DNA from 3 places in the Kitasatospora sp. NPDC001527 genome. Region 3 is predicted to be linked to each of the others. Evidence: riboswitches for the same ligand, from Rfam matches in the RefSeq annotation. Region 3 holds a riboswitch; each other region holds the start of a gene.
What was found. Region 3 has a riboswitch for cyclic di-AMP ahead of ABT238_RS03650 (M23 family metallopeptidase). Riboswitches for the same ligand answer to the same signal wherever they lie in the genome.
Positions count from the first base shown of each region.

Region 1 (3,264 bases), on a different contig from region 3:
TCGAAGCGGGCGTCCGGTGGCAGACGTTAGCGAGTCAGGGCAACCGATTCCAAACCCCTCCGAACCCGAATATTCGGACACTGATCGGACATCAGATCGGTTCGCGGACCGAGCGTCCCGGCGGGGCCGGGAAAAGCCGCAGGCCCGGCCTCCCTCGGGGGAGACCGGGCCTGACGGGGCGTTCCGACCGTCGGTCAGAGGCGCACGATGGTGTTGACCGGCATGTTGGACGCCGACTCGTAGCGGACCGACGCGCCCGGCTTCGGGGCGTGGATGACCTGGCCACCGCCCACGTAGATGCCCACGTGGTGGCGGTCGCCGTAGAAGATCACCAGGTCGCCGGGCTGGGCCTTGGAGATGTCCGAACCGATCTGGGTGCCGGCGGTGGCCTGCGCCTGCGAGGTGCGCGGCAGCGACACACCCGCCTGGGCGTACGCCCAGCCGGTGAGGCCCGAGCAGTCGAAGGAGTTGGGGCCGGTGGCGCCGTAGACGTACGGGGCGCCGAGCTTGCTCTCGGCGGCCGCGATCGCGGCGGCACCGCGCGAGCTGTTGGCGGCCGGCGCGGCCGGCGCGGCCGGCTTGGACGCCGCGGCGGCCGGGGCCGAGGCCGGGGCCGAGGAGGGCGCGGACTGCGCGCTCAGGTTGCTGCGGTTGGTGTCGCGGGAGGCGCGCTCGGCGTCGGCCTTCTCCTTGGCGGCCTTGGCGGCCTCGGCCTTGGCGGCGTCCGCCTTCGCCTTGGCCTCGGCGGCGGCCTTCTCCTCGGCGGCGCGGATGGCCTGGCGCTCCTGCTCGGTGAGCGTGTTGAGCAGGTCCTGGGCCTTCTGCAGCTTGCCCTGGACCTCCTCCTTGGAGGTCTTCAGCTGCTGGGTGGTGGACTCCAGCTCGGCGAGCTTGGTCTGGGTCTCGGTGCGGTCCTGGTCGAGCCTGCGCTGCTGCTCCTGGAGCTCCTTCAGCGCGCCGGACTGGGTCGAACCGGCCTGGTTCAGGGCGTCGGCCTGGTTGAGGAAGTTGTCCGGGCTGGCGGAGAGCATCAGCTGGACGGTCTGCGATATGCCGCCGGTGCGGTACTGCTCACCGGCGATCTCGGCGAGGCCGCCCTGCGCCTCGATCACCACGGCCTGCTGACGGGCCACCTTGTCCTGCAGCTCGGCGACCTGCTTCTGCAGCTCCTGCTGCTTGGCCTGGGCCCCGTTGTACTTCTCGGTGGCGACCTCGGCCTGCTCGTTGAGCTGGTCGACCTGCTCCTTGACCTGGTCCTTGGTCGGCGCAGGGTCGGCGTGGGCGCCGGACTGCGCGGACAGGGCAACGGCAGCGGCGGCGACACCGGTCAGGATCGAGACACGGGCGCGGCCGGCGGGCTTGGGACGACGATGGGACGCCACGAAGGCGGACTCCTTCTTCCTCATCCGCCTACCGGGTGAGCTGACGGGTTCGGGCGGAAGCGTGCCCTACGACGCCTCACCCGCCGCTCGCGCGGCCGGCCTGGCGCCGATTCACCCCGGAGGAACGTGGTTCCCCGGCTCCGTTCCACAGCGGACCCCGGACTGCGGGGCCCTCGTTCGGACGGGCTACCCGAAGCCCCGTCCCGCTGCTTCGCGAACTCGGCGGCGAACCCCGCCGCCACCCAGGCTGGGTGATCGACTGTGCGTGGTTCGAGGCACGACCCTAGTAACAGATCCGTGATCCGTTCAAATCCTTGTCAGAAAAAAGCCGGAAGAATGCCCAAGTTCCCTTGTGAATATGACCGAATGTGATCACACCCCCACGGCGGGCTGATCATTGTCCGTCAGATGGTCGAAAGCGCGCTCGAAACGCCGACGCCACCTCCGACCGGAGGTGGCGCTGATCACAGGGGCCCCAGCGGGCCCCTCGGGCGTGTCGTGGCGACCCGTCAGACCCGGCGGATCGTGTTGATCTTCATGGCGTCGGCCTTCATCACCTTCACCACGTCACCGGTGCGCGGCGCGTGGACCACCATGCCGTTGCCGATGTACATGCCGACGTGGCTGCGGTCGTCCCGGTAGATGACCAGGTCGCCCGGCTGGGCCTCGGACAGGGACGGCACCCGGGTGCCGTAGTTGCCCTGCGCCTGCGAGGTGCGCGGCAGCGAGACGCCGGCCTTGCCGTACGCCCAGACCATCAGACCGGAGCAGTCGAAGGTGCTCGGGCCGACGTCGCCCCAGCCGTAGGGCGAGCCCTGCTTGCTCATCGCGAGGGCGACCGCGGAGCCCGCCTTGCCGCTCGCCTGCGGCAGGCTGCCCAGGTCGGTGCGCTCGGAACCGCGGGAGGCGCGGTCGGCCTGCTGCTGCGCCGCCTTCAGGGCCGCGCGGTCCGCGGCGCTGAGCGAGTTCAGCAGCTCCTGGGCCTCCCGGAGCTTCTTGTTGACCTCGGCCTTGGTCTGGTTGAGGTCCCTGGTGGTGCTGTCCAGCGAGGCCAGCACGGCGGCCGCCTCGGCCTTCTGCTGGTCGAGCCGGCGCTGCTGCTCCTGCAGGCCCTTGAGCGCCTCGGCCTGGCTGGAGCTGGCCTGCTGCACGCTGGAGGCCTTGTCCAGGTAGCCGGACGGGTCGGAGGTGAGCATCAGCTGGACGGACGGGTCGATGCCGCCGGTGCGGTACTGCTCGCCCGCCACCTCGGCCAGACCGGCCTGCAGCTGGGTCATCTGGTCCTGGCCGCGGGCCACCTGGTCCTGGAGCTGGTCCGCCTGCTTGCGCAGCTGGTCGGCCCGCTCCTTGGCGCCGTTGTACTTCTCGGTGGCCTGCTCGGCCTCCTCCTGCAACTGGTCGATCTGCGCCTTGACGTCGTCCTTCTTCGGCGACGGGCTGGGCGCGGCGTGGGCGGCGACCTGCGCGGAGAGAGCGACCGCGGTCGCAGCGGCAGCGGTGAGCACGGAGACCCGCGCGCGGCTCGGCTGCTTGGGACGGCGGTGGGAGGCCAAGGGACCGGCTCCTTCTTCCAATGGCCTCACCCGAACGGGTGAGAATCCGGAAAATAGGTTTGACGCCAGACCCTAGTGAAGATCCACGTTTCGCGCCACTCCCCCGTTCGCGTGAACGCGAACCGCCCCTCTGACTTCACCGAATTCGCACAACATCGCAATCGGGCCGCTGACCAGCCGTCATACCGACCGGCTCACACCCCGGAAGGGTTACGGGCGGGCCAGCCGGTTGAGCAGCAGCACCGACGCGACGGGGCGCGCGCCGGCCTTCCGCACGCCCTCCGCGACCTCCCGGTCGGTGGAGACCACCACCACCGGGCGCCCCTGCG
Region 1 covers NZ_JBEPAM010000020.1:76,053-79,316, reverse strand. The annotation lists gene ABT238_RS20015 (C40 family peptidase) at 195-1,382, opposite strand; cyclic di-AMP (ydaO/yuaA leader) riboswitch at 1,393-1,545, opposite strand; gene ABT238_RS20010 (C40 family peptidase) at 1,892-2,935, opposite strand; gene ABT238_RS20005 (NYN domain-containing protein) at 3,146-3,264, opposite strand, start outside.
Region 1: linked by a shared signal. The riboswitch ahead of ABT238_RS20015 (C40 family peptidase) and the one ahead of ABT238_RS03650 (M23 family metallopeptidase) in region 3 are both predicted to bind cyclic di-AMP.

Region 2 (3,264 bases), on a different contig from region 3:
GGTGACGGTGGTTCCGCTGACGGACCGGATGGTGACGAGGTCGTAGCCGGCGGCGAAACCCTCCTGGTCGGGCGGGCCGGTCGGGGTGACGGCGAGTTCGTCGCCGGGCAGCCAGCCGGCCGGCGGGGAGGTGAGGTTGACGACCGTGTCGCCGGCCCCGAGCTCGCGGTCGGCGCGGACCCAGGCGGTCTTGGCGGCGCCGTCCAGCCGCAGGTAGCCGGCGCCGGTGACCCAGAGGCCGACGTCGGTGTCGACCACCTTCATGCCGTCGCCCTGGAACCGCTTCTCGTCGACGCCGGGGAAGCGCAGGGTGTGGACGTGGCCGCCGTCGGGGGCGAGGGCCAGGGCGCCGCGGACCTCGACGTTCCCGGCGGCGGCGAGGGTGACGGTGCGGTCGGCGGCGAAGGTGAGCGCGCCGCCCGGCTCGACCAGCAGGGAGCCGACCTCGGCGTCGGTGTCGAGCAGGACCCGGTCGGTGATCCGCACCGCGCTGCGCGGTCCCGGCGGGCTGCCGCCCCAGCCGGCCCGGTCGGACCAGCGGCGGCCGCCCTGGTCGACGGTGGGCGCGGGGGCGGGCTGCTCGGGGGCGCCGGTACCCGGGGGGCCGGTGCCGTCCGGCGGGGCGGCGCCGTGGCCGCCGTCGGAGCCCATCGGGCCGGCGGCCTCGGTCGGGGTGGTCCCGATGACCGCGGCCGGGGTGACCAACCGGGTCTCGCCGGTCAGCGAGCGGCGCAGGATCTCCTCGCCGCTGATCGCCGCGAAGGCGGTGCCGACGGCCAGCCAGCGCAGTAGTGCCCGGCGGGTCAAGTGAGTTCGGGACGGTTCGGTCGGGATGTCCGCTCTGCGGTGCTTTGCCCGGCGATGCGCTCCGCGTGGCCGGGCGGCCGGACGGGGGGTGTTCGGCTCCTCGTCGATGCCCATCGGTGCGTAGCCCTCTCTCCGGACGGCTGCGGCGGTGCCGGCGCGCCGCCGACGCTCTGAAGCATAGGCAGTTGCGTTGGCCACGACCGGCGTTGCGGAAAACCGGTCATTTCTGATCATGAAGGACAGCCGCTCAGCACGGATTTCGCAAACCGTGACGAGCGTCACACATGTTTGCGGTTTGAACGCGCCTCTGCTTAACGTGCTCCCCGTTCGTGGCCACACGGACCCAGCACGTCCGCGACGCCGAGTCCTGCCGTCGGGCGCGCTGGCAGCGCAATGCACCACGGCAGGAGCGGGGGAACCACAGGTAGTTCGCCCAGGACCGGTCCTCGGACCGGCCCCGGGCTAGGGGTGAAGCCGCGTCCACAGCGCGGCCGGGCAACTCCGGCCCGAATCCGACAGCTCACCTCGCAGGCGTGGGAGAGGACCACGTCTTCATGCTGCCCACCAACGGCACCCGACTGTCCGGCCGTACCCGTCGCGCGATCGCCGCCCTCGGCGTCGCGGGCATCGGCCTCACCGTCCCCGGCCTGACCGCCGGCACCGCCTCGGCCGCCTCCGTCGCCACCTGGGACAAGGTGGCCCAGTGCGAGAGCGGCGGCAACTGGAGCATCAACACCGGCAACGGCTTCTACGGTGGCCTCCAGTTCACCAACTCCACCTGGTCCGGGTTCGGCGGCACCGCGTACGCCGCGCGCGCCGACCTCGCCACCAAGGACCAGCAGATCGCGATCGCCGAGAAGGTCCTGGCCGTGCAGGGCCCCGGCGCCTGGCCGGTCTGCTCGGTCAAGGCCGGTCTGACCAAGGGCGGCACCCCGGCCGCGGTGGACACCTCCGCCGCCGCCAAGCCGGCCACCCAGGCCCCGGCCGCGCAGACCCCCGCCGCGCAGTCCCCCGCCGCGCAGGCCCCGGCCGCCAAGCCGGCGGGCAAGCCCGCCGCGCAGCCGCAGGCCGCCACCACCGCGCCCGGCACCGCCCCCGCCGCCGAGCAGCGCCAGAGCGACCGGCAGTGGCGTCAGCAGAGCGGCCAGCGGGCCTCCGAGGCCTACACCGTGGCCGCCGGCGACTGGCTGTCCACCATCGCCGACGAGCAGCACGTCCAGGGCGGCTGGCAGCGCCTGTACGAGCTCAACCGCGCCACCCTGACCGACGGCCCGCACGCCATCTACCCGGGCCAGCGGCTGAGCCTGGGCGACCGTGCCCAGGGCCAGGGCTTCGACTGGTTCAACCGCGCCCAGGGCGACACCCGGGCTCCGTCCGCGCAGACCCAGACCCAGACCCCGGCCACCAAGCCGGCGAACAAGCCCGCCGCGCAGGCCGAGACCCCGGCGCCGGCCCCGACGGCCACCGGCAGCATGGCCGCCGCCGTCGCCTTCGCCCAGTCGAAGGTCGGCCAGGCCTACGTCTACGGCGGCACCGGCAACGGCGGCTGGGACTGCTCCGGCCTGACCCAGGCCGCGCTGCGCGCCGCGGGCATCTCCGTCCCGCGCGTCGCCGCCGACCAGGCCGCCGCGTCCACCCACGTCTCGCTGGACGCCCTCAAGCCGGGCGACCTGCTGTTCTGGTCCAACAACGGCAAGGACTCCGGCGTCTACCACGTCGCGCTGTACATCGGCGACGGCAAGTACGTCGAGGCCGCCAACCCGAGCTCGGGCGTGCGGACGCAGACCGTCGCCAACTGGGCGCCGGACTTCGCCGGCCGGGTCTGATCCCGTCACGCCGCGGCCCCCGGGGAGAGTCCGGTCGCTCCTCCCCGGGGGCCGCGGCATGCCCGGACGCGGGCGCGCGAAGAGCGGCCATGGTCAAACCGGGGCCGCACCGGGCATGCTGCTGCCCTGCACCCGAGGAGGAGTCACCATGGCCCAGGTCACCGTCACGCTCGACGCCAACCTCGCGATCGACGCGATGATGCTGTCCGGCACCAGGAACCCGCAGGACGCCGTCGAACTGATCCTCCGCGACTACCTGGAGCGGGGCCGGCGCACCGAGACCCGCACCGGCGACGCCGCCGACGGCCACCGGGTCATCCAGGACCGCCCGGTCGCCCAGGAGGGCTGAGCGGCCGCAACGCCGAAGGGGCCCGGGAGCACATCCGCTCCCGGGCCCCTTCGGCACCCTGATCGGCGCACGGGCCGCTCAGTACACGGCTGCTCAGCGCGCGCGGGCGCCGGTCGAGCCGCGCATCACCAGCTCCGGCTGGAACATGAACTCCCCGCGCTGCGCGGCGTTGCCGCCGACCTCCTCCAGCAGCGCGTCCACCGCCGCGGTGGCCATCGCCTCCACCGGCTGGCGCACGGTGGTCAGCGGCGGCTCGGTGAAGGCGATCAGCGGCGAGTCGTC
Region 2 covers NZ_JBEPAM010000069.1:16,495-19,758, forward strand. The annotation lists gene ABT238_RS35745 (hypothetical protein) at 1-807, opposite strand, end outside; cyclic di-AMP (ydaO/yuaA leader) riboswitch at 1,194-1,354, shown strand; gene ABT238_RS35750 (transglycosylase family protein) at 1,341-2,633, shown strand; gene ABT238_RS35755 (hypothetical protein) at 2,782-2,982, shown strand; gene ABT238_RS35760 (LacI family DNA-binding transcriptional regulator) at 3,076-3,264, opposite strand, start outside.
Region 2: linked by a shared signal. The riboswitch ahead of ABT238_RS35750 (transglycosylase family protein) and the one ahead of ABT238_RS03650 (M23 family metallopeptidase) in region 3 are both predicted to bind cyclic di-AMP.

Region 3 (3,264 bases):
CCCCGGCGCGGGCGGCCACGGCGGCCAGGGTGAGGGCCTCGGGGCCCTGCTCGTCGATGAGGGCGAGGGCGTGGCCGACGACCTGCTCGGGGGTCAGTCCGACTCGGGGCATGCGGTTCTCCTGGCTGGGTGCGGTGCGGTGCGGTGCGGGACGGGATCGGGCGGGTCGGGACGGCGGGACGGGCGCGGGGCGGGGGCGGCGGCGCTCAGGCCAGGCCGGCGAGGAAGGACAGCAGGGCGTCGGCCGTGGCCCGCGGGTGGTCGGCCATCGGGTAGTGTCCCGCCCCCTCGATCATCACCTTGCGCGCGTTCAGCGCGGCGGCCTGCCGGTCGGCGACCAGCTCCGGCTTCCCGAAGTCGGGATCCTTCGAGCCCATCACGACCAGCGCCGGGCAGCGCACGGCGGCGGTCCAGCCGGTGGGCGCCGAGTCGCCGCGCACGTAGCCGCGGGTGGCGGTCCTGCGGCCGGGGGTGCGCATCGCGGCGACCAGCGCGGCCACGTACTCCTCGTGGTCGGCCGGCTTGGGGCCCGGGTAGGCCATCCTGCGGTGGTAGAGGCCCCAGAACGCGGGCGAGCGCACCAGCAGCGCGCCCATCGCGCCGACCGCCAGGCGCTGCAGGGCGCCCGCCGGCACGTTCTCGACGAAGGCGTCGATCAGGACGATCCCGGCGACCCGCTCGGGGGCGTCCCCGGCGGCCCTGACGACGCTGGCGCCGGTGTAGGAACTGCCCGCCAGCACGGCCCGCTCGATGCCCAGGTGGTCCAGCAGGGCGAGGACGTCACCGGCGATCGCGGCGGGGGAGTAGTCGTCCCAGAGGATCGAGGACTCGCCGAAGCCGCGCAGGTCCATGGTGATCACCCGGCGGCCGGCGGCGGCCAGCAGCGGGCGCAGGTGCCGGTACGCGGCCCGACTGTCGAGCATCCCGGGGAGCAGGACGACCGGGGCGCCCTCGCCGCGCCCGGTGTCGTCGAAGGCGATCCGGCCGCCGGGCAGGTCGAGGTGGCGGGTGACGGGAGCGGTGGTGCCGTTCATGGGGAGCCTCCTGGGGCGGGACCGTCGGCGGAGCGCCGATAGCCATAAAGCTAAGGCTAATAGCCTTAGCCGTCAAGCTATCGGCGCGTCCGGCACGACCGGCCCGCCCGCGGGGCGGCTCAGACGCCCTCGACCTTGAACGGGTCGTGCTCGGTCAGCAGCTTGTCCAGCCGCGCCTGGTCGACCCGGGTCACCAGCTCGGTGGTCTCCTGCCGGTCCCGGACCACCTTGGACAGGGTGAACGTGGAGGTGATCGTGTAGAGCAGGCCGAGGGCGAGGAACGCCCGGGTCCAGGGCTCCACCGGGAGGAAGGCGATCCCGATGCCGAGGGCGGCGGCGGAGAGGGTGAAGGACAGCACGGCCTGGATGTAGTACGCGGCCGTGGTGCGGGACTGCATCGGTGTGCTCATGGGCGCCAGGATGGCCGCGCCGCGCCCGCCCGCACATGAGTAGGCGTACTCAAGTGAGGGGCCGTTCGTTGACGTCCCGACACGTTCGGTAGTGTCAGTTGTCATCAAACGTCCCAAATCGCCCACCGGGCAGCGTGGTGCCCGATCCGTATCCCGCCGTCACCAACGGATGGCTTGGAATCGGGGGGCTCTCGGATTAACGTTTGATAACGCAGCGCGGTCCGCAACGCCGTACCCAGACGGCACCGTGCGCCGTCGCCTAATCCCGCCGGCCGGCCTCCGGGCAGGCCAGGGAGCCGGGGAACCACGTTCCTTGGGGTGAATCGGCCGGGTCAGGCCCCGTCCAGGCCCAGCCGTAGGAGACCTTCCTGCTCCGAACCCGTCAGCTAACCCGGTAGGCGCGAAGGAAGGAAAGGAGCGCGCCTCCGTGGCGTCGACGCACACCCCGGCACATCCGTCCGGCTCCTCCACCGGCACCCGGCTGCTCGACCACCCGGGCCCGTACACCGGGCACGGCCCGTTCGGCGGCCCCGCCGACGAGACCGCCCCGCCGGCCGACCCGACCAGCCGGCACCGGATGCCCCGCCAGACCCGCGGCACCGCCCCGCTGCTCGGCGTCACCGCCGTCGCCGCCACCCTGGGCGCCACCGGCTTCGCCTCCGCCACCCCGGCCGCCGCGCCGGCGGTCGAGGCGCCCGACGAACAGCCGGTCGCGCTCTCCGCCGACCCCGGCCTCGCCCTCGCCGCCCGCATCCAGCTGCAGGCCGACAGCCAGCGCACCGCGGCCGAGGAGAACGCCCGCGTCCAGGCCGCCCAGGAGGCCGAGGCCAAGCGGGCCGCCCAGATCGCCCAGCAGGAGCAGGCCAGGCGCGCCGCCGAGGAGGCCGAGAAGGCCAAGCTCGCCGCCATCAAGCTGCCGGTGAAGGACTACCGGCTCTCCGCCCACTACGGGCAGAGCGCCCGCTACTGGGCCCACCTGCACACCGGCCTCGACTTCGCCGCCGACCAGGGCGAACCCGTCTACGCGGTCGGCCAGGGCACCATCACCTCGGCCGGCTGGGCCGGCGCCTACGGCTACCGGATCGTCGAGACCCTGCCCGACGGCACCGAGATCTGGTACTGCCACCTCTCCTCGATCATCAAGGGCTCCGGCAAGGTCGTCCCCGGCCAGCAGATCGGCAAGGTCGGCGCCACCGGCAACGTCACCGGCGCCCACCTGCACGTCGAGGTCCGCCCCGGCGGCGGCGCCCCCGTCGACCCGGAGAGCTGGTTCGAGCAGCACGGCGTCACCCCCTGACGCCTCCCGTCGGACACTGTGAGGGCTCCGCCCCGCCGGATCGCGTCCGGCGGGGCGGAGTTCTTCCAAGGGGGGATCAGCAGGTGACGGGCGCGGTGACGGTCGCGGTCGCCCCGTAGCCCCACGTGGTGGTCACGAGGGTGGCCGTCACGGTGGAGCCGCACGGCGCGGTGGCCGCGAGGTAGCCGAACCCGCGCCCGCCGGGCGGGAGTATGCCGGTCCCGCTGTCGGTGCCGAGCGACGCGCCGCCGACGACGCCGAGGGTCAGGCTGTACGAGGCGTCCTGCGCCGTCCAGCCGGGGGTCGGCGTCGTGTAGCCGCCGGCCGTCACGCCGGCGCCGTCGACCGTGACGCAGACGCGGTTCTGGAGGACACCGGCGAAGCCGTTGGCGCAGGTGCTCGTCGCGGCGGCCGCGGTGGTCGCCGTCGTGCCCGTGGTCTGCGCGGTGGCCTGGGCGGCGCCCGCGACACCGAGCGAGGACAGCGCGGTGGCGGCCGCCAGGATGGCGGAGAAACGATTCAT
Region 3 covers NZ_JBEPAM010000003.1:24,701-27,964, reverse strand. The annotation lists gene ABT238_RS03665 (TetR/AcrR family transcriptional regulator) at 1-112, opposite strand, end outside; gene ABT238_RS03660 (alpha/beta fold hydrolase) at 207-1,034, opposite strand; gene ABT238_RS03655 (YiaA/YiaB family inner membrane protein) at 1,154-1,444, opposite strand; cyclic di-AMP (ydaO/yuaA leader) riboswitch at 1,691-1,859, shown strand; gene ABT238_RS03650 (M23 family metallopeptidase) at 1,872-2,741, shown strand; gene ABT238_RS03645 (hypothetical protein) at 2,818-3,264, opposite strand.